Regions from separate parts of the Paenibacillus sp. MABNR03 genome, predicted to be linked through region 2. Evidence: riboswitches for the same ligand, from Rfam matches in the RefSeq annotation. Region 2 holds a riboswitch; the other holds the start of a gene.
What was found. Region 2 has a riboswitch for glycine ahead of sdaAB (L-serine ammonia-lyase, iron-sulfur-dependent subunit beta). Riboswitches for the same ligand answer to the same signal wherever they lie in the genome.

Region 1: another riboswitch for glycine. It lies ahead of gcvT (glycine cleavage system aminomethyltransferase GcvT); the one in region 2 lies ahead of sdaAB (L-serine ammonia-lyase, iron-sulfur-dependent subunit beta).

The regions. Positions count from the first base shown of each region.
Region 1 covers NZ_JBCIYR010000003.1:81,580-97,049, forward strand. The annotation lists gene ptsG (glucose-specific PTS transporter subunit IIBC) at 1-998, shown strand, start outside; gene AAIH57_RS15590 (HPr family phosphocarrier protein) at 1,077-1,352, shown strand; gene ptsP (phosphoenolpyruvate--protein phosphotransferase) at 1,345-3,057, shown strand; gene gcvPB (aminomethyl-transferring glycine dehydrogenase subunit GcvPB) at 3,318-4,871, opposite strand; gene gcvPA (aminomethyl-transferring glycine dehydrogenase subunit GcvPA) at 4,868-6,223, opposite strand; gene gcvT (glycine cleavage system aminomethyltransferase GcvT) at 6,220-7,356, opposite strand; glycine riboswitch at 7,542-7,643, opposite strand; glycine riboswitch at 7,647-7,772, opposite strand; gene gcvH (glycine cleavage system protein GcvH) at 8,115-8,507, shown strand; gene AAIH57_RS15620 (PTS mannitol transporter subunit IICB) at 8,926-10,380, shown strand; gene AAIH57_RS15625 (BglG family transcription antiterminator) at 10,420-12,510, shown strand; gene AAIH57_RS15630 (PTS sugar transporter subunit IIA) at 12,516-12,950, shown strand; gene AAIH57_RS15635 (mannitol-1-phosphate 5-dehydrogenase) at 12,947-14,092, shown strand; gene AAIH57_RS15640 (cysteine-rich CWC family protein) at 14,179-14,472, opposite strand; gene AAIH57_RS15645 (endonuclease MutS2) at 14,506-15,470, opposite strand, start outside.
Region 2 covers NZ_JBCIYR010000006.1:124,043-139,512, forward strand. The annotation lists gene pstC (phosphate ABC transporter permease subunit PstC) at 1-211, shown strand, start outside; gene pstA (phosphate ABC transporter permease PstA) at 214-1,101, shown strand; gene pstB (phosphate ABC transporter ATP-binding protein PstB) at 1,114-1,869, shown strand; gene AAIH57_RS24820 (phosphotransferase enzyme family protein) at 2,120-3,172, shown strand; gene AAIH57_RS24825 (response regulator transcription factor) at 3,375-4,085, shown strand; gene AAIH57_RS24830 (ATP-binding protein) at 4,082-5,545, shown strand; gene AAIH57_RS24835 (LolA family protein) at 5,579-6,670, shown strand; gene AAIH57_RS24840 (PH domain-containing protein) at 6,701-7,204, shown strand; gene AAIH57_RS24845 (PH domain-containing protein) at 7,197-8,720, shown strand; gene AAIH57_RS24850 (MFS transporter) at 8,926-10,206, shown strand; gene AAIH57_RS24855 (collagen-like triple helix repeat-containing protein) at 10,311-11,816, shown strand; glycine riboswitch at 11,955-12,080, shown strand; glycine riboswitch at 12,085-12,189, shown strand; gene sdaAB (L-serine ammonia-lyase, iron-sulfur-dependent subunit beta) at 12,296-12,985, shown strand; gene sdaAA (L-serine ammonia-lyase, iron-sulfur-dependent, subunit alpha) at 12,975-13,916, shown strand; gene AAIH57_RS24870 (alpha-glycosidase) at 14,087-15,470, opposite strand, start outside.

The sequences.
Region 1 (15,470 bases), on a different contig from region 2:
GCGTCAAAATCGGGATGACGTTCTCCGGTGGATTCATTGACTTCCTGATTTTCGGTATTATCCCGAACCGTACACCTTGGTGGGATGTTATTATTGTTGGCTTGATTCTTGCCGTGATCTACTACTTCGGATTCCGAATGATCATTCGCAAATTCAACCTCAAAACACCGGGCCGTGAAGAGGCAACTCCTGAAACAGCTTCCGGTGGAGGCTCAGGTTCAACCGATGATCTGCCACACAACATTCTTGCAGCCTTTGGTGGTCAGCAGAATATCAAACATCTGGATGCATGTATTACTCGTTTGCGGATTGAAGTGAATGAGAAATCCAATGTAAATAAAGATCGTTTGAAACAATTAGGTGCATCTGGCGTGCTTGAAGTGGGTAATAATGTACAGGCCATTTTCGGTACACGTTCAGATACGATCAAATCCCAAATGCAGGATATCATTGCAGGACGCACCCCGGCACCGACACCAGCTGCGGATGTCACACCAACTCCTGAAGAGGAGAAGGCACAGGGAGCAGAAGGTGAGCGCATTATTGCCGAAGATATCGTCATGCCGGTAAATGGTGAATTGATGGATATCACTAACGTACCTGATCCGGTCTTTGCCGAAAAAATGACAGGTGACGGTTTCGCTGTTCTGCCACATGATGGCAAGATTACATCGCCTGTGTATGGTAAAGTGTTTAACGTATTCCCTAGCAAACATGCTGTCGGCATCATGTCCGACGGAGGCAAGGAAGTACTGGTTCATATAGGTGTCAACACGGTGAAGCTGAAAGGTCAAGGTTTCAACGTGCTCGTGCAGGAAGGCGACCTGGTATCAGCAGGTCAACCGATTATGGAAGTGGATCTGGAGTATGTAAAAGCTAACGCTCCATCCATTATCTCACCAGTCATCTTCACCAACCTGCCAGAAGGTTCCACAGTGACCCTGAAGAAGAGTGGAGTACTGAAAATTGGCGATCAGCCAATCATTGAGATAAAATAAGAAGTGTTCCGACAATGGCAAGCAAGTGTAAATATACGCAATGCCTAAATTAAACTATTTGAAAGTGAGATGATTGTAATGCAACAAACATTCAGAATTACAGACGAAGATGGTATCCACGCACGTCCGGCGACAGCCCTGGTTAATACAGCTAACAAATTCAAAGGTGCAGAATCCTTTGCAGAAGCTAACGGTAAAAAAGTAACATTGAAATCTATCCTGGGTGTTCTTTCCCTCGGTCTGGAACAAGGTGACACCATCAGCATCATCGTTGAAGGCGAAGGCGAAGCTGAAGCGCTTCAAGCGCTGACTGACGTTATGGTTAACGAAGGGCTGGGCGAAATTAATGCTTAATGTTTCCGGGATCGCGGCTTCGGCGGGTATTGCTATCGCCAAGGCGTTTATCTTGGAGCATCCCGATTACTCTGTAGAAAAACGCCAAATCACCGACGTTGACGCAGAGATCGCTAAACTCGACTCAGCACTGGGCAAGTCCCAGTCTGAGCTTGAGGCGATCAAAGAGCGTACTTTACAAGAGCTTGGCGAGAAAAAAGCTGAAATCTTTGCTTCCCATTTGCTCATTCTGAATGACCCGGAACTGATTGATCCGGTTAAAGCGAAAATTGCTGACGAAAAAGTGAATGCAGAATTTGCACTCGACGAAACAGCATCGCAATTTATCTCCATGTTCGAGAACATGAAGAGTGCTTACCTGCAGGAACGTGCAGCGGACATGCGTGACGTAACCAAACGTGTGCTGAATCACTTGCTTGGTATCGACTTCATGAGTCCGGCTGAGATCGCTGAAGAAGTGATTGTGCTTGCGGAGGATCTGACGCCTTCCGATACAGCTCAATTGAACCGTCAATATGTTAAAGGCTTTGCAACGAACATCGGTGGTCGTACTTCTCACTCCGCCATCATGGCTCGTTCCCTTGAAATCCCGGCTGTTGTTGGAACCAAAGACATCCTGGCTCAAGCGAAACAAGGCGATTTGATTATCGTTGACGGCCTGGATGGTCAAGTTTTGGTTAATCCGACGGATGAGGTTGTTGCAGAATATCGTTCCAAACAGGAGCAGTATGATGCACAACGTGCCGAGTGGAGAAAACTGCGTGACGAACCAACCGTAACGGTGGATAACGTTCATGTGGAATTGGCAGCCAACATTGGTACGCCGAATGACGTTACAGGTGTTCTGGAGAACGGTGGAGAGGCTGTAGGCCTGTACCGTACCGAGTTCTTGTACATGGGCAGAGACAAGCTTCCTTCCGAGGATATTCAGTACAATGCTTACAAAGCGGTATTGGAGAAAATGGAAGGCAAACCGGTTGTCGTTCGTACACTTGATATCGGTGGAGACAAAGAGCTTCCATATCTGGATCTGCCAAAAGAAATGAATCCATTCCTCGGTTTCCGCGCAGTTCGTCTGTGTCTGGACCGTCTGGATATTTTCCGTACTCAATTGCGTGCATTGCTGCGTGCAAGTGTACATGGTAACCTGCGTGTCATGTTCCCGATGATCGCAACACTGGGTGAATTCCGTGAAGCAAAAGCTGTCCTGCTCGAAGAGAAGGAGAAGCTGGTAGCCGAAGGTATTGCTGTTTCCGACAGCATTCAACTGGGCATCATGGTCGAGATTCCTTCGACTGCGGTTTTGGCGGATCAATTTGCCAAAGAGGTTGATTTCTTCAGTATCGGAACAAACGATCTGATTCAATACACCATGGCTGCTGACCGCATGAACGAGCGTGTCTCTTATCTGTACCAACCTTATAATCCTTCCATTTTGCGTTTGGTTAAAATGGTCATCGATGCAGCTCATCGTGAAGGAAAATGGGTTGGCATGTGCGGAGAGATGGCGGGAGACGAAACAGCAATTCCATTGCTGCTCGGTCTCGGACTGGATGAGTTCAGCATGAGCGCAACATCCATTCTGCCAGCTCGTAGTCAGATCACCAAGCTGTCCCGTGCGGACATGCAGGAACTGGCTGCCAAAGCTCTCGATATGCAAACGGCTGAACAAGTGGTTGAATTGGTTCAAAGCATCAAAGCGTAATTTTGCCGGGGGTTCCTCCGGGTGTGAAGGTCTTTTCTTTTTCCGATTAATGGGCTGCAGAAATGCAGCGATATTGCCGGTATCTGCGATAATCGCGGATGCCGGCTTTTTTTGTGTGCCATAATTGTTGAAAGGTAATAAACGATGAGAGAGTGGATTTCATCAGGAATGAGGGATACGAAAAATGAAAGTAAAGTGAAACAAGCTCTTGCTGATGTGTATACGTCAGCAAGAGCTTGTTTCTTAAATTCCTATAGTGTTTAGCTGCAAGCACAGTTCAGAACAGGTTTACGAGCCGCAGTTGTCTCATCCAAGCGGGTAACCGGTGTGCCATAAGGAGCATTCAGTACCAGTTCAGGTGTCTCTTCTGCTTCCTTGGCAATCCGTATCATCGTATCAATAAAGCCATCAAGCGTCTCCTTGCTCTCCGTTTCCGTTGGCTCAATCATGATACATTCCTCAACGTTGAGCGGGAAGTATACGGTTGGCGGATGATACCCAAAATCAAGCAGTCGTTTGGCCACATCCAGTGTCCGTACACCATATTGCTTCAGTCCCCGACCAGACATGACAAATTCATGTTTACACACGCCTGGATACGGAATCTCGTAGTAAGGAGCAAGACGTGCCATCATATAGTTTGCATTCAGTACGGCACATTCAGAAACCCGGCGCAAACCTTCCGGTCCATAAGTACGAATGTAAGCATAGGCGCGTACCAAAATACCGAAGTTGCCGTAATACGCTTTGACCCGGCCGATCGATTGATCGCCTTCACGATCCAGTGCGTATTGTCCCTGATCATTCTTGATGACCATCGGTTTTGGCAGGAACGGAATCAGTCGGCTTTTAACGCCAACTGGTCCCGCACCAGGACCGCCTCCGCCATGAGGGGTACTCATCGTTTTATGCAAGTTCAGATGCACCACGTCGAAGCCCATATCGCCAGGCCGGGTGATGCCCATAATGGCATTGGAGTTGGCTCCATCGTAGTACAGCAAACCTCCAGCTTGATGCACGATTGAGGCAATCTCCTGGATGTCCTTTTCAAACAATCCAAGTGTGTTCGGGTTGGTCAGCATGAGCGCTGCGGTATCCGAACCAACTGCTGCGCGAAGTGCGTCCAGATCTACCAGACCGTCTGCACGGGAAGGAATCGTAACCGTTTCGAAACCTGCTACGGTTGCACTTGCCGGGTTGGTACCATGGGATGAATCCGGCACGATGACTTTGGTGCGCTGTTCACCCCGACCTTCGTGATAGGCACGAATCATCATGAGTCCGGTCCATTCACCATGTGCACCAGCGGCTGGTTGCAGGGTTACAGCATCCATACCTGTCAGACCTGCAAGGTCGTTTTGCAACGTGTACAGCAGTTCAAGCGCACCCTGAATGCTGGATTCAGGTTGATAAGGATGGATTTTGGCAAATCCGCTGTAACGGGCGACATCCTCATTGATTTTTGGATTGTACTTCATCGTGCAGGAGCCGAGAGGGTAGAATCCGTTATCTACCCCGAAGTTACGGCGGGAGAGGGCAGTATAGTGACGGATGACATCGACTTCAAATACCTCGGGCAGTGCAGCTGCTTCCGAACGCAGCATTTCCCGGGGAATCAACGATTCCGGATCTTGACGCGGAACATCACATTCAGGCAGAGAGTAAGCGACTCGACCCGGGCTGCTAAGTTCAAAGATCAGAGATTGCTCCGGAGCGGGCGATGCAGTCTGCGCAGTTTGATTCGAGTTGGTTTCGGTTTGGAAAGGAGCTGCCGGTTCCGGCTGTCCTTGAGTTGTTGTCATTTCCTGAGTCACAGCGATCCCTCCAATACACGTGCGAATTCGTCAATCTCTTCCTTGCTGCGTCGTTCTGTAACGGCTACCAGCATATGTCCGGCAAGTTCAGGATAATCACGTCCAAGTTCATAACCACCGATAAATCCGGCATCCAGCAGCTTCAGCTGAAGTGCACTGGCGTCTGTTCCTTCAGGCAGTTGGATGACAAACTCATTGAATGTTGGTGCAGTAAACGTCAGGCTGACCCCGGGAATAGCGGTTAACGTATTCAGGGCATAGTGACTTTTTTGCAGATTCAAGTCAGCTACATCGATCATTCCCTGTCTCCCCATGGTGGACATATATACAGATGCGCTCAGTGCAAGCAAAGCCTGATTAGAGCAAATGTTGGATGTCGCCTTTTCGCGGCGGATGTGCTGTTCCCGCGCTTGCAGCGTCAATACAAAACCGCGTTTGCCGTTACGATCGGTTGTCTGGCCTACGATTCGGCCAGGAATCCGGCGCATATGAGCCTGGGATACGGCGAAATATCCGCACGTTGGGCCGCCGAGGGAAGCGGCGATGCCAAGGGGCTGCGCGTCGCCAACTACGATGTCGGCACCCAACTTGCCTGGGGCTTCAAGCAGACCAAGCGCCAGCGGGTTTGCGCTGACTACGAGCAGTCCCTTGTGCGCATGTGCGAGGTCTGCAGCCTGTTTTACATTTTCCACGGCTCCGAAGAAGTTCGGACTCTGGATCATGACGGCTGCAGTATCGTCGGATATGGCAGTTTGCAGGGCATCCCAGTCAGTGACCCCATTCTGATAACCAATCTCGACAATCTCCAAATTCAAACCGTGAGCGTAAGCCTTCAATACTTGACGAGCTTCCGGATGAACCGTACGGGATACGATCAGCTGTTTACGGCGGGTTGCCGCAGCAGCCAGGTTTCCTGCTTCCGCAAATGCGGTTGCGCCATCATACATGCTGGCATTGGCTACGGCCATGCCGGTCAGTTCACAGATATACGATTGAAATTCGAAGATGGCTTGGAGCTCACCCTGACTAATTTCGGGCTGGTACGGCGTATAGGCTGTATAGAACTCGGAACGGGAAATGACGTGGTTAATCACGGAAGGAATGTGGTGATCATAAATGCCTGCACCCAGAAAACTGGCGTGTGTCTCAAAATTGGCATTGGCACCGGCTTGCTTGGACATATGGCGCGTCAGCGCGTATTCATCCAGTTTGGAGGAAACGGGCAGCTCGCCCTGATAACGAATCTCCTGTGGAATGTCATGAAACAGATCCTCAATCGTGTCCACACCGATGGTCGCGAGCATGGCGCTCTGATCCTGCTCAGTCATGGGAATGTAACGGTGCTTGCTCATGCTTGATCAGCTCCTTGGGTAGGTGTCTTTTGCGTGCGTGTCCGTTTATGAAAAGGGGTCTTCACGACCTCGGCTTTCAGTTTCTTGCCGCGGATCTCAATCTCCAGCGGGGTACCCAACGCAGCATACTTGCTGTCGATCAGTGCGAGTCCCAGATTGCGTTTCAGCGTAGGGGACTGTGTGCCTGTCGTCACTTCACCGATCTGCACGCCTTCGGCGTAGATTGGATAGTGAGGGCGGGGAATACCGCGCTCCAGCACTTCGATGCCGACCAGTTTGCGGGCAGGCCCCTCATTTTTTTGCAGCAACAAGGCTTCGTGTCCGATAAAAGGTCCGGCATTCAGCTTCACAAACATGCCAACCCCTGCCTCCAGCGGAGAGATGGTTGGTGACAATTCCTGTCCATACAGGGGCAGCTTCGCTTCAAAGCGCAGTGTATCCCGTGCACCGAGTCCAGCAGGAACCAGTCCGTGTACTTCGCCAGCCTGCATTAATCCGTTCCAGACTGCAGAAGCCTGTTCTGCTGGTACGTAAAGTTCAAAGCCGTCTTCACCGGTATAACCAGTGCGGGACAGCAACAATTTTACACCGCACACCTCAGCATTCTGTACAAAGCGGAAAGGCTCAATCGTGAAAACATCGGTACCTGTAACTTTTCCAATAATGTCCACAGCAAGCGGGCCTTGCAGAGCCAGAAGAGCTGTCTCCTCGGAATCATTCTTCATGCTCACCCCAGGGACCATATGCTCTTGCAGCCATGCCCAATCCTTGTCGATATTGGAGGCGTTAACTACCAGCATATAATGCTGATCTTCCAGCTTATACACAAGCAGATCGTCGACCACGCCACCATCCGGATAACACATCAATGTATACTGCGCCTGACCGGGAACCAGTGTGGTCACGTCATTGGTCGTCATTTTCTGCAAAAATGCTTCTGCCTGTTCACCCCGCACGGTAAATTCGCCCATGTGAGATACATCAAACAGACCGGCCCGTTCCCGTACGGCTTCATGTTCCTTTTGAATTCCGCTGAACTGCACCGGAAGCTCCCAGCCTCCAAAATCGATGCACCGTACACCTTCGTATTGCTGATAAAGTGGAAAGAGTGGAGTTCTAAGCAAATCGGACATCAAATCACCTCGTTGTGGCCGCTGCGGGCCGAGTGTGTAACATGAATGAAGCAGTAATTTTTCGTATAAGTATAATTAAGGCTGCTACAGACAGCGCCGGCTGATCCTGGTTTTTCGTTTTTTTGGGAAAAAGGAAAAGGACAGGCCAAAGAACCGGCATGCCAGAAGCACGCTGTATTCTAAGGCTCTGTCCTTGGTACCTGAGAGTTACCCCGCCAATCAGTTGCAGCAGGTTTCCCCTTGGGTGATCATTACGCCCTGACCGGGCGATTAGATGCTCTCCAGAGTTGCGTCCCGTAAAAGTCCTTTTGCCTGAGAGATTCACCTCCCGCTTGTCGGGTGGTTTACTCCTTCGGCGTTACCGCATGCACATCCAAGACTCGGGTGTCACGGGTAATCTCTCCCTTTACATTCATCCGCGGGTAATGCACACAACAATAAACATTTACTCTCTCATTAAAACGTGAATCCACTATCGATGTCAAGAACGATATCATAGAAAATGATAAAAAACCGAATAATTCTTAGATTGTTAACGGTATTGTTCGTATATATAAAAAGATTACGCTTACTCTTCTATTATCCACCATTATATGTAGAGAGAGGATATTTGAGTTACAGGCCTTTAATGTAGAAATCTAAATATTTTGTGAGGTATCTTGACATTTGAATCCGAAATATCATACGCTAAGTTCTGGGAAAAAGGGTAAGGCCAAAGAAACGCATGCACTCATTAATGAAAAGCGAGGCGGATATCGATGAGCGAATTGAAAAGTGATTTCCTGTACAGTGAAGAGCACGAGTGGGTGCAAACCGTAGGGGAGGATACTGTACGGATCGGCATTACCGAGTTCGCGCAGCATCAGCTGGGTGACATTGTGTTTGTGGAATTGCCTGACCTTGAATCGGATGTAAAAGCGGAAGACAGCATTGGCACGATCGAATCCGTCAAGACGGTTTCCGATTTGTTTTCTCCGGTCAGTGGTTCAATTATTGCCGTGAATGATGCGTTGCAGGATGCACCTGAACTGGTTAACAGTTCGCCTTATGAAGAAGGCTGGATGATTGAGATTCGTGTTGAAGGTGATCTGACAGAAGCCTTGTCGAAATTGATGAGTGCCGATGCATATCGTAAGCATACAGAGGAGTAGAATGGTTTTGTACTAATTAGCCTATCATTTCATTACAAATAAATGTTCTTGCACGTTTTCAGAGCCTGTGTGAGCCTTGGTGCTTATGCAGGCTTTTTGTGTTCTTTAAGGCAGGGTTGGTCGCCAGAAAAAGGTGCTGGAGAGGATGAAATAAGCGTCGATTGTACAACCTATTCCCATAAAACCAAGACAGTAAATGATGTAAGTCACACACGAAAAAAACCTTGAATATCAACGGTTACAGCCTTCCAATCACGATAAAAACGATTACATAACCGTAATGTTGTCATCAATGATCATGACGAAAGTACGCTTTCCTTTCGTTGAACCGGAGACCAATCTGGCTTAGGATAACAGCAGGGGAGAAATGATACCCCTTTCATAAATTATAATCACTTGATCCGAGGAGGATAATACAATGAGTAACTTGGACCAAACGTCCAATTCCAAAGGCGGTCTCCGGGTAGGCGTTCAACGTTTTGGCCGATTCCTGAGCGGTATGGTTATGCCGAATATGGGGGCATTTATTGCCTGGGGACTGATTACTGCGCTGTTCATTGAAAAGGGTTGGTTCCCTAATGCAACTCTTGCAGAGCTAGTGGATCCGATGATCAAATATTTGCTGCCGCTGCTTATTGGTTACACCGGGGGTACCATGGTGCATGGCCAGCGTGGTGGTGTCGTGGGTGCCATCATGACCATCGGGGTTATTGTCGGTAGTGATATTCCGATGTTCTTGGGTGCCATGATTGCCGGACCTCTGGCAGCATGGGTCATCAAAAAGTTTGATAAAGCAGTTGAAGGCAAAATCAAAGCAGGATTCGAAATGTTGGTCAACAACTTCTCTGCCGGGATTATTGGCGGGATCTTGGGGATTATTGCACTGCTGGGGATCGGGCCAGCTGTAGAAGCAATTAGCACAGTATTGTCTGCTGGCGTACAGGGTCTGATGAATCTGGGCTTGCTTCCGCTGGTCAATCTGATTATTGAGCCGGGGAAAGTATTGTTCCTGAACAATGCAATCAACCACGGAATTCTAACTCCGATTGCAACAGACCAAGCAAGAGAATTGGGCCAATCCGTATTATACATGCTTGAATCCAACCCGGGTCCCGGACTTGGAATCTTGCTGGCCTACTGCTTCTTCGGTCGTGGTACTGCAAGATCTTCTGCACCGGGTGCCGTTATCATCCATTTCTTCGGGGGAATTCACGAAATTTATTTCCCTTACATTCTGATGAGACCGATTCTGATTCTTGCTGCAATCGCAGGTGGTGTGGCAGGTACAGCAACCTTTATGCTCACCGGAGCCGGACTGGTTTCAGCACCTTCGCCGGGTAGTATCATTGCATATTCCCTGTTAACACCAAAAGGCGGGTATCTTCCGATGCTCGCAGGGGTGGCTGTTGCCGCCATTGTTTCCTTCCTGGTTGCAGCGCTGCTGCTGAAAACAGGCAAACAAAAGGAAGAAGATCTGGAGTCTGCATCCAATCGGATGAAAGACATGAAGAGTCAAGGAACTACGCCGAATGCTGCCATTACGGCGGATAACCGTGAAGCAGACAGAGCAGCGGATATTGCTTCTTCTGCCGTGAAAACCGATGTGAAGAAAATCGTTTTCTCCTGTGATGCCGGTATGGGTTCCAGTGCCATGGGGGCTTCCATTCTTCGCAAGAAGATGAAAGCAGAAGGGATTGACGTAGCGGTAACCAATACGGCAATCAGTGATATCCCTCAGGACGCAGACGTTGTCATTACGCAGAAGACATTAACGGATCGTGCCCGCAGCGTGGCACCGAACGCAGAGCATATTTCCATCGACAACTTCCTAAAAAGCCCGGAATACGATGCGCTCGTTGAACGCCTGAAATAACAGGCTGCGATCGTTTTCCCTGAGCCGGAGGCTTGAGATATGAGTATTACGAAAAGACAGCGTGAAATTGTGGAATTCCTGCTGGAACATCCGCATGAGGTAACCGCAGGTGAAATTGCCATCGCGGTAAAAGTCAGTACCCGAACCGTTCATCGGGAGCTGCAGATGATTGAGAAGTGGCTGGAGCCACTGGGCATGAAATTAGAAAAAAAATCGGGGACCGGGGTCCGTATTGACCCTGGTTCCAACGATTTGGCTGCACTGCGTCAGCAATTGGAGCTTAACGAATACGTGGAGTTTACGCCGGAAGAGCGTAAACTCTTCATGCTTTGCATTTTGCTGGATGAAGCGGAGCCCGTAAAACTGCTTGCGTTGTCATCAGACCTGAAAGTGACGGTCTCCACGGTGAGCAATGACCTCGATGAGCTGGAGCCCCGAATTCGGCAGGCTGGACTGAAGCTGGTTCGCAGACGAGGATACGGGGTGAAGATCAATGGAAGTGAAACAGCTTATCGTGCAGCGATTGCCGGGCTTGCGCTAGAATTTCTGGATGAGTCGGATCTCTTTGGAAGACAACCCGAGCAGGGCGTTTCCAAGGTGAATCAGAAGCTGCTCAGCATGATTGGCCACCGTGACGTACTGACGGTCGAAAATGCCTTGTGGCAGCCCGATATAGATTGGCTTGAAAATATTCCGGAGCGACAGTATACGAAATTGCTTATTCAATTATCCGTTGCACTGGCGCGCATACGCAAAGGGTTTACGGTAGGGCGAGGCACTGCACAAAAGACGATACACTCGTCTACTTTGGACATGAATGTACCTGAATATATGGCCTCCCGGTTATGCGGTGTGCTGTCCAGTCAGCTTGGAATATCGTTTGCCAAAGAAGAACAGAGCTATCTACACAAATTATTAATCGAAACAGAGCAGCTTATTCACTCCACACGTTTACTGCCTGTTGACGATCTGGTGCTGCTGGATATGGTTCGTTCCCTGATGGATCAGATGCAGGAGAGAACCGGTTATGCATTCCAGGAGGATCGTCTCCTGCGAGAAGGGCTGATTGCCCATATGCAGCCGGTGATGGAACGCATCGGGGGACAGCAGAGCATACGTAACCCGTTGCTCCAACAGATCCGCAAGGATTATGATTCGCTGTTCGCGGATGTGAAGAAAGCCGTGCATATCGCATGGCCGGATACGGACGTACCGGATGAGGAAATTGGGTTTTTGGTCATGCATTTCGGAGCTTCCATCGAGCGATTGCGTGTACTGAAGCGTGAGATTCGGGCGATTATTGTTTGCACCAGCGGAATCGGATCCTCACGCATGCTTTCCAGCCGTTTGTCCAAGGAGATCCCGGAAATTCGCATTATCGACAGTGCATCATGGTATGAAGCCGCGCGGATCCCCGAAGAGGATTATGATCTCATTTTGTCGACCGTCGATCTGCCGATGGAGCCGCATCAGTATTACAAGGTGAGTCCCTTGTTGACGGCAGATGAAAGTGAACGTTTGAGGCAGTACATTCAAAATACGACGCTGCAACGGGAACAAGGCAAGTATGGGGACAGTAAAGGAAGCCGAAGGGCAACTGATCGTAATCCGGACCCGGCGGGGCTTGATGCCACGCTCATTGAGATTGTACGTATCATAGGCAAGTTTCAGGTGTTTCCTCTGGATAACGGCAGGATGGGATTTTACGAAACAGCATATGCCATGTGCAAGGTACTGCAGGAATCCGGTGTATTGAAGGATCCGGAAGAGATAGCCAGGCTGCTTGAAGCCCGCGAATCAGTAGGCAGTCAGAAAATCCCCGATACTTCACTGGCTCTGTTCCATACACGCAGTGATGGCATCTATAGGCCGTCCATCAGCCTGTTTCAACTGTCAGAACCGCTGCTGGTGACGCCGGATGACCCGGTGGGCGTGACCCATATCCTTCTCATGGTAGGGCCGGGGGAGTTATCCCGGGAGAGCCTGGAGGTTCTCAGCGAGATCAGTGCATTGTTACTGCAGGACGAAATGATTATGCTGCTGGAGAAGGGAATACGGGATGATCTTATTCATTACCTTTCCCGGGAGCTGGTTGGATTTTATCGAAGTAAAACTGAAATTGGAGGTTAACAAACATGAGTATACTTACAACAGATAAAGTGGTTATGAACGCGACGGCACAGGACAAATATGAGGCTATTCGCATGGCAGGACAAATTTTGAAAGACGCAGGACATATTACCGCAGATTATATCGACAAGATGCTTGAGCGTGAGGAAATTGTATCCACCTATGTGGGCAACGGACTTGCGATTCCGCACGGAACCAAAGAATCCAAATCGTTCATTCTGTCCACGGGTATTTCTGTCATCCAGTTCCCGCAAGGTGTAGATTTTGGGGAAGAAAAAGCTTACATGGTCATCGGCATTGCCGCTCAGGGCGGTGAACACATGGAGATCCTGACGAGCATTGCGGTGATCTGTGCCGAGGATGAGAACATGGAAGCACTCCGTTATGCCAAAACGGCAGAAGAAATCATTACCATTCTCGAAAGTGAAATGGAACTATGAAGGCCCTTCATTTTGGAGCAGGGAATATCGGACGTGGGTTTATCGGATTAATCCTGTCTCGCGCAGGATATAACGTTATGTTCTCGGATGTGAATCAGGAGCTCGTTAAGGCACTCCAGCAGCGCGGGCAGTACACGGTGGAACTGGCGAACGAGTCGAAGGATACGGAGACGGTAACAGGTGTGAGTGCGATTGATGGAACACAGCTGGAGACGGTTGCCCAAAACGTTGCGGAAGCAGATCTCGTTACAACCGCAGTCGGTGTGGGGATTCTGAAACATATCGCACCAGGCATTGCCAAGGGTCTTGAGGCGAGATTGAATACAGGTTTGGTACAGAAACCTCTTCATATTATCGCATGTGAAAATGCCATCGGTGCCAGCACGCAGCTCAAAGAACATGTGTATGCTCTGCTGGAAGAACCCGTTAGGGCTCTTGCCGATCAGTATGTATATTTTCCTGATTCCGCAGTAGACCGAATCGTACCGATACAGCATCATGAAGACTCGCTTCATGTGCAGGTTGAACCTTTTTATGAGTGGGTTGTGGATCGTTCACAGATGGCACCTGCGTTCCTTCCGATCGAAGGAGTACTCTATGTTGATGATCTGGAGCCCTATATCGAACGCAAATTGTTTACCGTGAACACGGGACACTGCTGTGCCGCGTATATCGGTTATGTGAACGGATATGATACGATTCAAAAGGCGATTGCTGATGAAAAGGTGAAATCTCTCGTCTATGGTGCATTGCAGGAAACAGGTGAGGTTCTTGTGAAACGATTTGGTTTCAACCCGGAAGATCACCAGCAGTATATATCGAAAATACTTGGACGCTTCGTGAATCCACATCTCACGGATGAAGTTACCCGGGTAGGCCGCTCCCCGCTGCGGAAGCTGTCCCCCAATGACCGTTTGGTCCGTCCGGCACTTCAGGCATATGAGTATGGGATGGAAACGACTAATCTGGCAAGAGGCATGGCAGCAGCCTGCAAATTTGATGTATCGGATGATCCCGAGGCAGCAGAACTGCAGGATCTGATCAAACAAAAGGGTATCGCTGCTGCACTCAGTCACTACACATCCATGGATGAGCAGCACCCTGTGCTCAAGCAGGCTGTGGAACATTATCATCAAATGTAAATTGAAATGTAGAACCTATATATCGATTGAGGTCTATAATAGCAATTCAATTGCAACCCAATCGCAAAACAAGAGCCTCACAGTGGTTAACTGTGAGGCTCTTGTTCATGCTCAGCCTGATTCTTATATGTCTCCAGGCATCGCTGACAGATGCATGATTTGCGCCGCTGCTCCGGCGGAATGCGATCAAACACGCCTTCGGGAAATTCAGCGTGATTACACCAGCATTCGGAGTGAGGGCGGCCGGCCGCATACGAGCAGCCATTGGCTTCGCCACACAATGGGCATATGAGCACATTGTGTGGTGAAGCAGTTGTATCTGTCGTTTTGGCCTGTGAATTCGAACTTCCGCTCATGGATGGTACGCCTACTTTCTCCATATCGTCATACCTCATAGTATAACAGGGTCGGACTTATTCTTCAGGTGGTAATTCAATCATCAGCCCTTCGACATGTTTGCGGCCCATCAGTTTTCGCTTTTTCCGATTTTCCTTCGTCTCGAGCACAATATCGAGGTCATAGTCGTCACCTGGATAAAGTTCATCTGCGGATATATGAAGTGTCAGACGTTTCTTGTGGATTTTGACTTTACGCCCGCGCAGCATCACCCCGATATTTCCGCGGCTGTCTTCCACGTCACAGACAATTCCTGCTTGATTCAGATAGGCTGCGTAAACACGATCCCCTTTTCGGAATTTTTTTGTTGGGAGAGCAGGCTGCGTCCCTTCTGACAGACGGGATGAACTGCTTGCTTCAATCTTCACTGGCATTTCTGCTCTCTTCACCGTTTTCTGTACAGCTGTGGAGTTCGGAGGCAGCTCCTGGGCAGGACGTTCTGTGAATGTTGGCTTGGCTGCAGGTTCAGTTGGACTGAGGCTGCTGGACTGACTTGGTGAAACACCTTGATTCGAGATGGATTTGGAGCGATCAATAATGCGCTGTGGCATCCCCAATTTTAATGCGATGGAATATGCGTAGCTCTCTCCAGCTTCCCCGATCCGCAAACGGTAAAGGGGCTGCAGCGTAACCGTATCAAATTCCATCCGTGCATTTTCAAATCCTGGCGTGGCAGCAGCAAAATGCTTGATTTCCCCGAAATGGGTCGTGGCCACTACAGTTGCTCCGCGGCTGTGAAGTTCCTCTAGCATAGCGATAGAGAGGCCCACACCTTCACCTGGATCTGTCCCGGAGGCCATCTCATCAATGAGCACAAGCGTGGATGCATCAGCCTGCTCCAGGATGCCGATCATGTTGCGGATATGTGCCGAGAAGGTGCTGAGTGCCTGCTCCAAACTCTGTCCGTCACCAATATCGACAGCCACTTCGTGATAAACGGCCATTTCGCCGCCTTCACCCACAGGAACAAGCAGACCGGACT
Region 2 (15,470 bases):
ACAGATGGTTATTGGTAATGCTCCGCATGTACCGACATCCCTGCTTGAATCAGCTTCCACTTTAACAAGTGTAATCACCCTGAGTATGGGTAATACCACGATGGGTTCTGTTCATAATAATGCACTCTGGAGTATGGCGCTTGTATTGCTTGTGATGACGTTTGTATTCGTTATTCTGGTTCGCTTGCTCGAAAGGAGGAACCGGGTATGAAAATGAAGGCGAAAACGGTAGATAAAATTGCTACGTCTGTCATTGTTGTTTTAGCCCTGTTCATCGTCGTATTGCTGCTTGGTTTGCTTGGATTTATCCTGTTTCGGGGCGTGGGACAAATTAACTGGCACTTCCTGACGAGTGCACCGCAATTGCTCAAAGGTGGCGGCGGAATTGGTCCACAGCTCTTCAACTCGATCTTCCTGCTGATCTTAACCCTGATTATTACCATTCCGCTCGGCTGGGGCGGAGGAATTTATATGGCGGAGTACGCTAAGCCAGGTAAGATTACAAGTTTCATCCGGTTGGTTGTCGAGGTATTGTCCTCATTCCCGTCGATCGTTATCGGTTTGTTCGGTCTCTTGTTGATTGTTAATACGTTCGGTCTTGGCTTCTCCCTGATCTCGGGAGCCATGGCGCTCGCGATATTCAACTTACCGCTCATGGTGCGGACTACGGAGCAGGCTTTCCGGGCTGTACCGAAGGAACAGAAGGAAGCAGGACTGGCACTTGGTTTGTCCAAATGGAAGATCATTACCTCCATCCTGCTGCCGGTGGCGCTGCCAAGCTTGATTACTGGTACAATCCTGGCTTCCGGCCGGATTTTCGGTGAAGCAGCAGCCCTGATGTTTACGGCTGGAATGAGCAGTCCGCCACTGGACTTCACAGACTGGAATCCGACGAGCCCAAGATCGCCGCTCAATCCGTTCCGTCCGGCAGAGACACTTGCCGTTCATATCTGGAAAGTCAACAGTGAAGGCATTGGGCCAGATTCCAAGGAAGTGGCAGCAGGCGCTTCAGCCGTGCTCGTTCTTCTTGTGCTGGCGTTCAATCTGAGTGCACGCTGGATCGGCCGGGTTGTATACCGCCGCATGACAGCTTCGAAATAAGGAGGAACCAACATGGCCATACCTTTCGGTACGGAACAGTTAAGCATATATTATGGACATTTTCAGGCGGTTAAGCAGATCAGTCTGACGTTTCCTGAAGCCAGTGTAACAGCGCTGATCGGACCTTCAGGTTGCGGGAAATCCACGTTCTTGCGGTCCCTCAACCGCATGAATGATGAGATTTCCGGCTCCCGCACAGAGGGACACATCTGGATGGATGGTAAAGACTTGAACGAGCCAGGCACGGATGTAATTAAACTACGCCAGAAAATCGGGATGGTGTGGCAGAAGCCAAATCCTTTTCATAAGTCCATCTATAACAATATCGCGTTTGGCCCCCGCTACCGCGGTATTAAAGGTAAGAAGGATCTGGATGAAATTGTGGAAAAAAGCTTGCGCCGCGCTGCGCTGTGGGATGAAGTGAAGGACAGACTGAACGAGTCGGCCCTGTCCCTCTCTGGTGGACAACAACAGCGTCTGTGTATTGCTCGGGCATTGTCTGTTGATCCTCAAATTTTGCTGCTCGATGAGCCGGCATCTGCACTGGACCCGGTATCTACCGGTAAAGTGGAGGAATTGATTTCCGAGCTGAAGAAGGATCTTCGGATCGTCATCGTAACCCATAACATGCAGCAAGCGGCACGCATCTCGGATTACACAGCTTATTTTTACCTGGGAAGCATGATTGAGCATGGGGATACGGAGCATATCTTTACCAACCCGGACAACCGTTTGACGCAAGAATACATTATGGGACGTTTCGGTTAATTGAAGTTTGAAGTGCATTGCATTGGATAGAGTGTAATAAAAAAGATAACTAGAGACGAAAGCATAACACCCAAACGACAAAGTTTGGGGTTATGCTTTTTATATTTTAATAATGGTAGAGTTTGCCATGGTAAAAACAATCATGCTACGATAACCAGAGTTACGCTGACTTTTCACGTTTGCAGATTTACATTCAAAGGATTAGCGATGGAAGACCGATCACCTATAAACCCCGAAGGAGTTGTTAACTGTGGCGACGCCCCATGAACGATCGCTAGACAACTTGGCAGCTGAGGTTATAACACACTACCCCTTGAATAATCCATTAGTTTCTTTTATCCGTCACAATGAAAACCTGACGTATCAAGTCGTTGATGAGGCAAGCGGACAGAAGTTTCTGCTGCGTATACATAAGGCTGCTTTTGCGAGCATGACGGGGATTCAGCATACACGCCCGGCACTGGAAGCGGAGATGAATCTTCTCCATGAATTGAAGTCAACTGCCGGATTACGTGTTCAGATTCCCGTTCGTAATTCATCTGGAGATTGGGTTACGGTCTGGCTCTCGGAAAGTGGGGAAGAGATCTGTTGCACGGTGCTGGAATGGATTGAAGGCAGAGACATTCAGCAAGGAGAGCGACTGACTGCGGAGCAAATTCATGACCTGGGGGAGCAGATGCAGACGCTTCATCAGTATGGTCGTGTACATAAGACATCTGAGACTTCTGGTCAGGGATCGGAAGAGGCAGCTTTTCGGGCAGACCAGACCGATGTTCGCCCATCTTACGGCAGCATCAAGGAAAATCTGAACATGCTCAGGCAGCTCGAGGAAGGCGTTAGATTAAGCATTTTTACTCCAGAAGATTTTGAACTGATACGTGAGACATTCGATAATATCAACAAACAGCTGGAAGCATACCCCCACCATGCGGAGACATGGGGAGTGATTCACGGAGACATCACCCGGGGCAATTTGCTGGTGACGGAACAGGGGATTTCCATGATAGACTTCTGTTTGTACGGTTATGGTTACTATCTCTTTGATGCTGGAGGTGCGGCCTTGATCTTCAACCGGGAAGAACGGGATGTGTTCCTGTCCGGGTATACGAAACAAAGGGCCCCGCTCACGGAACAAGAGATCAGGCTGATGGAAGGATTCATGCTGATCTTTACGTTTGGCTATTTTGCCTTCCAAATGGGAAACGAGTCCAGGCATGAGTGGATGAAGGATCGGATGCCCAAGCTTTGCAGCAAGTATTGCCGGCCATATATCCAGAATCAACAAATCTTCTATGATCTATAGCCTATTTCGTAATCAGAAATGAAGACATAACGACAGCATGCGTCAACCAATGGAAGAGGGGGCGTCCTGGGATCAGGGGGCTCTTTTTGCGTACGCTTTACTGTATTTATGTCAAAGAAACGCATTTATGAAGAAAGTATAAACTCTGCGGAGGGATGAACATTCTTCACTACAATACAGTTATGGGGAGGATGAAACAGCGATGAGAGACAACATAAACATATTGCTGGTGGAGGATGACACGGAAATTGCCCGCATTTTAATGGACCATCTTCGGCGTGAGGGGTACGGGGTGACTTGGGCTTCGAGTGGTCTGGAGAGCTGGGAAGATTTCAGAGAAGGGACCTACCAACTGGTTTTGTTGGATTTGATGCTGCCAGAAATGGACGGGTTCACGGTATGCAAAAATATCAGACTGATCAGCGACGTTCCGCTGCTCATGATGAGTGCACGCATCGAAGAAGAGAGCAAAGTCAGAGGTCTTGGCTTGGGAGCTGACGATTATATTACCAAGCCATTCAGCCTGGCGGAACTGACGGCCCGTATTGAATCCCATCTTAGCAGATACCGTAGATATCAGGGCAACAAGCCTGACTCAACCCATCAACTATATAACGACGGGTTGTCGATCGACCTATTGAATCAGCGGGTGCAGCTTCATGGGGAAGATGTCGTACTGACCAACAAGGAATGGGCCTTGCTCACATTGCTCGCCTCTCATCCGGGCAGGGCATTCACCAAGGCGGAACTATATGAACATGTATGGAATCAGCCGGTAGCGGGAAGCTCAGGCACGGTTACCGTCCATGTGAAGAGCCTGCGGGCCAAGCTGGGTGATGAGCCCCACCAACCACGCTGGATTCAGACTGTATGGGGCAGTGGATACCGATTTGTAGGGGATCCTTTGGAATGAAGCTGAAATACTGGTTGATGATTGCTTTTCTCATTGTGATGCTGCTGCCTGTCGCCGCAGGCTGGGCGCTATTCTCCCTGTACAACTACTATAACGAACAGCTTGCCGTAACGGAGTATGTGGAGTTATCCGGACGGCTGGCTCCTATTGAGCAGGTATTATCTGAACCGGGTCTGTACCGTCTGCAATCGGCTGATGCCTATGCTACGCTCTCCAAACTGGCGAATGAACAAGTGAACTTTGATTTGTATTTGCCATCAGGCATTCGGGTGTATACATCTGGCGGGGATACCTGGTCTGCCGGTGCTTATACTGTCAGGGGCTCGGAATTATATCGGGATCTGTACGATATGCAGACTCGTCATCGCACGTTTACGCTGAAAAAACCGGTATGGGAAAAAGGCGAACTGGTTGGCATTTATGAAATCACCATGCTCCGTGGAGAGTGGCTTAAAGGCATCTCTATTCGGACAACCTGGGTCATTGGGTCCGCCGCCGTTTTCTTTATCCTGTTATATGGCACCGTGCTCTGGCTGCTATCCAGAAAGCTTTTTCGCCCGATGAGACAACTGATGGGCAGAATGCATGCTTTTGCGCAGGGGGAAATTCCTATGAATGATGTACCGATACGTCGTGACGAAATGGGTACGTTGCTGCAGCAATTTGATGCGATGCAGGAGAAAGTCAGACAGACTCAGGCAGAGGTGGAGAAGGAGCAGCAAGAGAAAGAGCTCATGGTCGCCTCGCTGTCTCATGACCTGAAGACACCGTTAATGTCCATTAGTGCCTATGCGGAGGCGCTTAGTGTTGATACATCCTTAGAGCCACTGGAGAGACAGGAGTACCGGGACGTGCTGTTTGGTAATGTGGAGCGGATGAAACGGATGATTGGTGAACTTGAGATGTATACAGCGCTGGGTTCCAGTGAATCGGGGATGGCCATGGTTGAGGTGGAAGGTGAAGAATTCTTCGACATGCTTCTTGGGAGTTATGGGGAACTCGCCGAGCGTGAACAAATTGACGTGAAGACGGTTGTCTGCACAAACCACCTGTACCAGGTTCATCCCGAACAGCTGATGCGCCTGACAGATAACTTGATTAACAATGCACTTCGCCACACAAGGACGAATGGTGTAATGGGGCTGGGTGTCATTGCTTCAGATCAGCCGCTGCCGGAATGGATCATGCCTTCGCTGGATTTGGAGCTGAATGAGTACAGAGCAGGGGCAACATTGATCCTGGTGCAAAATGAAGGACCTGCTATTCCTGAAGAACAGCTGGGTCGCATTTTCGAGCCCTATGTTCAACATCAGAATCAGGAGGAGAACGGTTATGCAGGAGGTTCGGGTCTGGGATTGAGCATAGCCAAACGGATTGCCATAAGGCACGGAGGGGATATGCGCATGTGGTCATCCGAGGGATACGGAACGCTGGCAGCATGCCGACTGCCTGAAACGTAGAGATTTTGAACGAAATAAGAGAGGATGAGTGGTATGATGAAAAAAGGATGGATGATGCTAGGAACGGCCATACTTGCAGGTTCAATGCTCGGGGGTTGTGCGGAGAAGGATATGCTCGGCCTGTCTGGTGATGAGATGATCGAGAAGGTCGTCAGTGCAGAAACGGAACCCGCTTCGTATTACGCTGAAGGTGTCATGAAGGTGTGGTCGGATGACAAGCTGAACCACACCATGCACATCAAGGAATGGGTCGACGGAGAGACAGGGCGTAAGCGCACAGAAACAGAGGAGAATGGCAACGTAAGCTACGCAGTCAATAACGGAACGGACATCACCATTTACGAAAAGGAGACGGGTACGGCCTATTCGATGAACGTATCTGCCTTGGGACAACAGCCTGAACAGACTCAAAAGCAGATGCTGGTGGATCAGCTGGAACGGTTGCGGGATTCCCATGATGTGGATATGATGGGACAGGAAAAGCTTCACGGACAGGATGTCATTCACATTAAACTGACGCCAAAAGAAGAAGGCACATTATCCATCTCCTCCGAGTATTGGGTAGACCCCAAAACGTGGATGATTGTTAAAGTCATTAGCACATATGGTGATGAAAAGTCTGAAATGGTCTATGATCCGATTCAATATGATCCTGAATTTTCTGAGGATACGTTCGTGATCGACATCCCCAAGGGGGTTGATGTGAAGGATCTGAATGATCTAACCCAGAGTTCGGAAGTGAGTCTGGAAGAAGCTGAACAAGCTTTGGGACAACCCTTTCTGCAGTATATGAACGGTGCGCTTGAACTGTCACGGATTGAGATGTATTCATCAAGTGGAGATTTCGGCAGGGATGAAGTGACTTTGTATTATGTCAACAACAACAAGGTGGAAGTGAGTCTGACGGTATTCCAGGCGCCGGATGAAAATGGTGATGATACACTGCTGCCTGATGAGTCCAAGATTGAGGTTCGGGACACCGAGGGTTCGTATATGAAGAGCATCCGGAACATATCATGGAGCGAGAATGGACTGCGCTACTCCATCATGGGTGAGAACGAAGAATGGACGAAGGAGAAGCTTCAAGCTTGGGCGAAGGATCTGACACTGCCCAATCAGCTTTAATTCGAATTGTAGGAGAGTGTGAGTTAAGCAATGGAAGCAATGGATTACACAGAGCATAATAACGGAGAACTGCGGCGTCTCCACCCCAAAGCCAAACAAGCAACAGCCTTGACGGCCTTAATGGTCAACGGGCTGTTGACTCTTCTGGCCATCGCATATCTGATTGTCGCATGGGTTAAGGAGTGGGTGCAGTGGCCGGGATGGATAGGTGTGGGGCTTTTCATCATTTCACTAATCTGGTACACCTGGATTCTGCCTGGATTGCGGTACCGGCATTTCAGTTTCCGTGTTGCTGAAGACGAGTTGGAAATTCATTCCGGCTGGCTGTGGCAGACGGATACGATTGTGCCGATGACACGTGTACAGCAGGTGGAACTGGAGAGTGGTCCGCTGCTGCGAAAGTATGGGCTTGCCAAAGTCAGCATCGTTACTGCAGCAGCCACGCTTCACATTGCCGGACTAGAAAGGGAAGAAGCGGAGCAGTTGAAGCGCAATATCGGACATCTGGCCAAGGTGGAAGATCACGATGAATGAACCGAAGCGTCTACATAAGTTGTACGTCTTATTCCCCCTTTTTAGCGTAATGAAGTCCATCATTCCAATCCTCATTTTGCTCATCATCAAAGGCGTGAACTGGAGCAAGTTCCCCTGGTACGGTTATGCTGCGGTGATTGTAGTAATCGTGCTGCCTTTTGTCTTGTATGGTTGGTTTACATGGCGTAAATTCAGCTATACGCTGCAGGAAGATCGGATTGTTCTGCGCCGGGGCATATTTGTCCGGGAGGAGAAATCGATCTATTTCAGCCGGATTCACTCCATCCAGACACAACAGCCTCTGATTCAGCGGATCCTCCGGCTGGCTCAGCTCAAGATTGAGACGCCTGGAGGCAACGCAGAGGCGGATGGGGTGCTACCCGCTCTGGCAATTGCGGAGGCCGAGCGGGTAGAGCAATGGCTATATCAGAAGCGAAGTGAAGCTGCGAAGAAAGAGGAAGCACCTGCCGCAGCCGAATATGCTCATGAGCATGCTCACCATGAAGAGGGAGAATCTCCTGAGCAGAATGAGGGGGTTATACAGGAGGGGCCTGCTCCCCTTGTGCGGCGAGAGCGGGGGGTTCTGCTGCGGCTGTCAGCCGGCAGACTGTTTGCCGGAGCATTGACAACGATGAATCTGCCGCTTGTTGTGGTATTCGGTACAGGGGTCTACTCATTCGCAGATGACCTGCTACCGGATCATTTCTACAGCAGTCTGGTTGAACGGGCTGGACAGCTGTCAGCGATTTGGTGGCTCGGACTTGTTCCCGTCATGTTTTTGCTGGCTTGGATACTGTCGGCAGTGCTGTTCACGATCAAATATGCCGGATTTACCGTAGAACAGGAAGGCGGTAATATTACCATTGTCTCCGGTCTGCTCGACCGGAAAAAGCATGTGTTTTCTCCTGGTAAGGTACAGGCAGTGGAGGTCAAGGAAGGGCTGCTGCGACAGCCATTTGGTTATGCCGAGGTGGAGATTTTTGTTCTGACTTCAGAGACGGAGAAAAAAATGATGCTGCATCCGCTGCTGCCGCTCCGTGATGTGAATGAGCTGCTTGCCCGAATCGTACCGCAATTCGAATTACAGCCACCCGTTACATGCCCTCCGAAGCGGGCCCTCTGGCTGTTCATGCGCTGGAAATTGCTTGGTGCAGCCGTGCTCGGAACGGCGGGAACCGTGTTTCTGGGCCCAACAGGAGCACTGCTGTTTCTCTTATTGCCCTTATGCGCCGTGTGGGGATACGGATGCTTCAAAGATGAGGGGATGAGTATTCAAGGTAAGCTGTTAACACTTCGCCACCGGACCATATCCCGCAGTACGGCATTAATGCGCCGGCCTCATGTGGTCACGGTGAATACTGTTGCTACGTCTGGGCAGCGAAGCAAATCCTTGTTATCCGTCCGGGCGAAACTTATGGTGAATCGAATCGGCTTTAAAGCGGTTTTTCTGGAACGGGAACAGGCCAATGCTGTTAAGGACTGGTTTCGGCAGGCTTCTGCCTTTATGAAGAGATGAAAATCGAATATCACGAAGAATGTACCCATTTAAGGCTGCCGGAATGCCGGCAGTCTTTTTTATGTTTGGGAGGCTAACTAAACGTGAACAACAACGTTTGGCATGATCCTTTTGTTACTGCGAAAGAAGATGAAATAGGGGATAATACATTTAATGGAATTTTCCTTTCTGTAATTAGATGATTCATTAAGGAGGGGTGTAATGGATGAGCAATGATCACAAAAAGGGGGAAGCGGAAACAAGCCGGCGAGGTGGATGGAAACATGCCGGATTGCTGCTTGGTGGGGTAGGCATATCCAATCTGGGGGATTTTATCTACATTGTGGCTATTAATCTGATGGTGCTCAACATGACTCAGTCTCCAGCAGCAGTAGCAGGATTGTGGATCATCTCCCCTATTGCCTCGGTATGCACCAAGTTCTGGTCAGGCAGTCTGATCGACCGCTATGACCAGCGGCAGATGATGATTGGAGCCGATCTGGTGAGAGCTGTACTCGTGGCAGTGCTTCCGCTGATGCCGAGTCTATGGATGATGTATGGCGTCATGTTTCTTGTCAGTATGTCGTCCTCCATATTTGTGCCGTCTTCACAGGTATATATTACCCGGCTGGTTCCTGCTGAGCGGCGAAAGCGATTCAATTCCCTGCAGGCGATGATCAGCTCAGGCGCTTTTATTACCGGTCCGGCCATAGCGGGAGTTATGCTGATCTATCTGTCTCCTGTGGCCGCGATCTATGCCAATGCAGCTTCCTTTGTTGTGTCTGCACTGATCCTGATGTTCTTGCCAAGGCTGGGCATTGGAGAGCAGAACCGCGGAACGGGGACAAGGCTAACCCCACGTCTGATTGCACAGGATTGGCGTGCCGTGCTGCACTTCAGTCATCAATCAGGTTATGTGGTCGGAGTCTATGCTTTGTTCCAGATCATTCTCGTCATCGGCATGTCGCTCGATGCGCAGGAAGTGGTGTTTATCCGTCAAGTAATGAACCTGTCCGAATCGCAGTATGGCGCGTTGATGAGTGTTACCGGAGTTGGCTATTTGGCTGGATCTCTATTGGTTTGGTTATTCGCCAAACACTTGCCTATCCGTCATATGATGGGCGGTGGTGTGCTCCTGGTCGCGCTTGGCTATTTCCTGTTCGCTCGTTCATTTTCGTTCGAGCTTGCAGCATTCGCCTTTATTATGCTTGGGCTGTGTTCCGCACTGGCGAACACGGGTCTGGTTACCTTTTATCAGAATAATATTCCGGTGGACCTGATGGGGCGGATGAGCAGCGTGCTTGGACTGATGCTGAGTGCTTTACAGGTCATCTCAATTTTGGCAATGGGGGGAGTTGCTGAAGTGATATCCCTTCGGACGGTGTATACGGTTGTTTCAGCAATTCTTATGCTGGGTGCTCTCCTATTGTGGCTTACTAGCTGGTTTCCTTCCAGACAACTATTTTATGGCGAACATGAGTCTTCCAAAAAATCATTTAGTGGTTAGGCATCATACTGTTTTCGACTGAACGATCCCGTGACAGGACGCATATAGATAGAAGATGATCTCGATCCGGCGACATAAGCTAGGAAAAGGGGGCATCGCAGAAAATGGCTGTCTTATCAACGGGGCCGATTGAAAATAGTATCGTGGTGGGAAGCGGTGTACGCCCTACCCAGAGAATTACGGTAAGAGTGGACAATCGGGATCCAGCAAACTTTGCAACCGTGCTGGTTCAGGGCTACTACTTGAATGGCATTCGTACATTATATGTGGAAGAAGTGTTTAATGTTTTGCCCAATCAGTTGATAACAAAAGATTATTATGCAAACTTGGATGCATTTGAATTCATCTTCACTACGGGGGATGCTGCTGCGGCTGATGTTCAGGTCTCCGTATGGGGGAAGGATCAGAATGGGGAGTTGGTAACAGCCCACCGTCTGGTGTCTGAGGAGTTGCTGGGAGCGTACGGGGGCATAGTTGGGGCGACTGGTGCTACTGGAGCTACCGGGACAGCAGGTATAGTGGGAACGACGGGACCCACAGGTATTACTGGAGTGACAGGAATGACAGGTGTTACCGGCCCGCCGGGAGGAACGACCGGAGTGACAGTGGCGACGGGGATCACTGGAGTCACAGGATCCATTGGAGTAACCGGAGCGACAGGGATCACCGGAGCAACAGGAATCACTGGAGCAACAGGAATAAGTGGAGTTACCGGTCTAACAGGCACTACGGGAAGTACTGGAACTACAGGAGCAACAGGGGTCACGGGGGAAACTGGGTTTACAGGAGATACTGGCGTTACAGGACTTACTGGAGTCACAGGATCCACTGGAGTAACCGGAGCGACAGGGATCACCGGAGAAACAGGAATAAGTGGAGTTACCGGTCTAACAGGCGCTACGGGAAGTACTGGAATCACAGGAGCAACAGGGGTCACGGGGGAAAGTGGGTTTACTGGAGATACTGGCGTTACAGGACTTACTGGAGTCACAGGATCCACTGGAGTGACCGGAGCGACAGGGATCACGGGAGAAACAGGAATAAGCGGAGTTACCGGTCTGACGGGCGCTACGGGAACGACCGGAATCACAGGAGCAACAGGGGTAACTGGAGCAACAGGAATAAGTGGAGTTACCGGTCTGACGGGCGCTACGGGAACGACTGGAATTACAGGGACAACTGGGGTTACGGGATCAACGGGAGCTTCCGAACCTGCGAGTTCATCGCTATTTGCTGACAGTCAGACAACTGCACTCGCTATACCGCTTGCGGGGGAAACAACGATTCAGACACTCAATGTCCCCGTCGTAGTAGGTCAACGGGTAAAGATTGATAACAGTGCTCAAATTGCCGTTGTGGTTACGGCCAACTGGAGCGTGACATTCGCTATGCGACTCCGCAGAAATGGAGTTCTGATTAACGAGCTGATTCTTTCCCGGACGGGAATTACTGCGTCTACGGTACGCTTTCTTTCATCTAATACCTACGTCGATACATCTATTGCAACGGGAAATAACGCCTACACGATAGGTATCCAATTTACAACGGCCACGAACGTAACCAGTGCCTCAGTTGAGACACGAAACCTGAATGCCATTCGTTTTACCTGATCCTAATCCCAAGATGATAATGATACGTCACTTTTATTGACATTACGTGTGTTGCATATTAATCTGTTATATGAATGATTCATTTAAAAATGATAAGCGTTTGATATGTGTTCGAACGAGTATTGACCATACAGCGGATGAGAACGAGCGGGAGAGACCTGAGCCGGCCAAGTGTAACCATAGGGCTGCCAGGCACCGAAGGAGCAAGCTGCTGCGCACCCGGCGCAGTGGTTAATCTCTCAGGTAAATGTACCATCGTTGGACGCAACTCTGGAGAGTGCGCAGGTTGCGCCACCCAAGGGGTATATGATGAGAACGGTATGCCGACTGCGGCTGCCCCTGATCATGAAACTCTCAGGTAACGAGGACAGAGAGAGGGCCTAAGGCCTTCTACTGTCCTTTTTTGATGTCATCATTCAGTAATGAAGGAACATTATGGTGCATGTCTGGATGGATATGACGATATGGAGGGGTGCAGGATGCGGTTTAAAGATGTTTTTTCAATTATTGGTCCGTCGATGACGGGTCCGTCAAGTTCACATACAGCTGGGGCTGCAAGGCTTGGGAGAATTGCGCGTCAGTGGCTGGGATGTACCCCGGAACGTGCCAGGCTAACATTATACGGTTCATTTGCTGATACGTACCAGGGTCATGGTACGGATCTGGCACTGATCGGCGGTTTGCTTGACTATGCCACGGATGATCCGCGTATACCGGACGCCGAGGAATATGCGGAGCAAGCGGGTATGGAGGTTGAATTCTTTACGAGTGGACTACCTGCTCCGCATCCCAACACGGTCAAGATTGAGTTGTGGTACGGTGAGCGTCAATGCTCGCTGATTGGTGCTTCCATTGGTGGCGGCAGTGTAACGGTGCATTCGCTCAATGATTTCCGTGTACAGATCAGTGGAGAGTTTCCAACACTGGTTCTGCGCCATTCGGACAAAGCAGGGGTGCTCGCTTCGGTTACGTCTACAATCAGTTCGTCAGGTGTTAACATCGGTTACATGCAAGTGGACCGGAAAGCCCGGGATGGCGAAGCGCTGACAGCGATGGAAATGGATGGAGCGCCAAGTCCGGAAATGTTGAACCGCCTGCGGTCACTGGATCATGTGCTGGATATTCGCGTTATTGATTTGAAGAAAGGGGTGGAACCGGATGCGGTTTAAGCACTTGCACGAACTGAATACCATCTGTACGGCTGAATCGAAAACCATTGCCAAGCTGATGATTGAGGAGCAGGTTCAGGAGACCAATACGCCCGAAGCAGACGTTGTACAGCAGATGTCAGAGTACTATCAGGTGATGAAGGAAGCTGTGCAAAAAGGGCTTACCGAGGATACGACTTCACGCAGTGGCTTGACCGGCGGAGACGGCAAGAAAATGGCGGAGTATATTCGTCAAGGCGAAACCTGTTCGGGTGATGCTTCTGCACTTGCGATGGCCTATGCCCTTTGTGTGTCTGAAGTCAATGCTTCCATGGGCCGGATCGTGGCTACGCCGACAGCGGGTTCGTGTGGCATTATTCCGGGGGTATTTATCAGCTCCCAAGAGCGATTCGGCTGGAGTGATGAGCATCTGGTCAACGGCCTATTCTGTGCAGGTGCGATTGGATATGTCATTGCTAACAACTCGTTTATCTCCGGTGCTGAAGGCGGCTGTCAGGCTGAAGTCGGTTCTGCGATCGGCATGGCTGCCGGTGCCATGGTTGAACTGCGCGGAGGGACACCCGAGCAGGTTGTTCATGCGGTAGGTCTCGCGTTAAAAAATACACTGGGCCTCATCTGCGATCCGGTTGCGGGCCTCGTGGAAATCCCATGCATCGTCCGTAACGGACTGGGTGCCGTAACGGCTCTCGCTGCGGCCGACATGGCACTGGCCGGGGTACGGAGTGCCATTCCGTCGGACGAAGTCATTGACGTCATGCTGGAAGTCGGAAGTGCCATGCCGAGCAGGCACCGCGAGACGGCCCAGGGCGGCTTGGCCCAGACGCCCACGGGCCGGAAAATGATGGAGAAGCTGGCCAAACCGAAGGCGAAGCGTGCAGAGCCTGAGGAGGAGATGGGGAACGCGCAGGGAAATTCGGAAGAGCAGGCCTAGAACCGAGCAGCTAAGGCGAGCATTCATCATAGAAAACCAATAAAACAAGCGTCCACTGCCCTTTTACAGGTCATACAGGACGCTTGTTTTCGATTCAGGAAATCTAATTAGCTCCTTTGGTATGAATAAGTAGGGGGAAGGTCGTGTGATCTACAATGCATACCAAGTGACTACTTGCTCTGCTCTCGAGTGATCTCCGTACTTAGTACGGCATAACCATAAGCGGGCAGTTCAATGGCCAGAACATCGCCATCCTTGGCTGTACGATGGTTGCCGTCCAATAATTCGGTCCATTCGCCTGTACCTGCATCCAGTTCAATGATCGCCGTCTCCTCCGAACGATTGAACAGAATGAGAATACGTTCCTCATCACTCTGCCGTTCCAGGACCAGCTGGCTTCCTTCTGCCCGAGCCTGCAGGAATCGAACTTTGCCTTCTGCGCGCAGAGCGGGGTGAGCATGACGAAGCGCAATGAGCTGTTGATAAAAGGCTAACAACTCGCGGTCCTGCTTCGCTTCATCCCACTCCATGCATTTCCGGCAGCCCGGATCAGCTCCACCATCCAGCCCAATCTCGTCTCCGTAATAGATGCACGGCGTACCTATGTAAGTAAACTGGAATAGCGCCGCCAGTTTCATTTTGCGCTGGTCACCTTCACATAGCGTCAGCAGCCTTGGTGTATCATGACTGTCCAACAGGTTGAACGCCACTTCGCTGGCTTGCAGCGGATAACGTGATAATTGCCGGCCGATGGAGTTCGCGAACGCCTCGGCATTCATTTTATTTTTCACAAAGAAACCATTCACGGCATCGGTAAACGGATAGTTCATGGAGGCATCAAACTGGTCTCCTTGCAGCCAGGCCGAGGATTCATTCCATATCTCACCGAGAATGTACGCATCCGGATTCGCAGCTTTCACCACCCGGCGGAAATCACGCCAGAATGCATCATCCACTTCGTCCGCGACATCCAGTCGCCAGCCGTCCATGCCCACTTCCTTGATCCAATACTCAGCAACCTTTAGCAGATAGTCTTTCACCTCGGGATTTTCCGTGTTCAGCTTGGGCATGTGCGGCTCGAATCCAAAGGTTTCATACGTAGGGATGCCATCCTTCACATCCAGCGGGAACTCGTGTACGTGGAACCAGTCTTTATACTTGGATTTTTCCCCGTTTTCCTGCACGTCCACAAAGGGAGCAAACGTCTTCCCGGAATGATTGAATACCGCGTCCAGAAGCACCCGAATGCCGCGTTCATGACACAGCTTAACCAGCCGTTTCACTGTATCTGCATCACCGAAATGCCGATCTACCCGGAGATAGTCTTCGGTATCATATTTATGGTTGGTGGTCGCTTCGAAGATAGGGGTAAAATAGATGGCGTTAATGCCCAGCTCGCTGAGATAGTCCAGATGATCAATCACACCCTGGAGGTCGCCTCCGAAGAAGTTGGACGGTGTAGGATCGCCGCCCCATGGCTCAACATTCTCCGGATTAAGGTCAGGGTTTCCATTGGCAAACCGCTCGGGAAAGATCTGATAGAAAACAGCATCC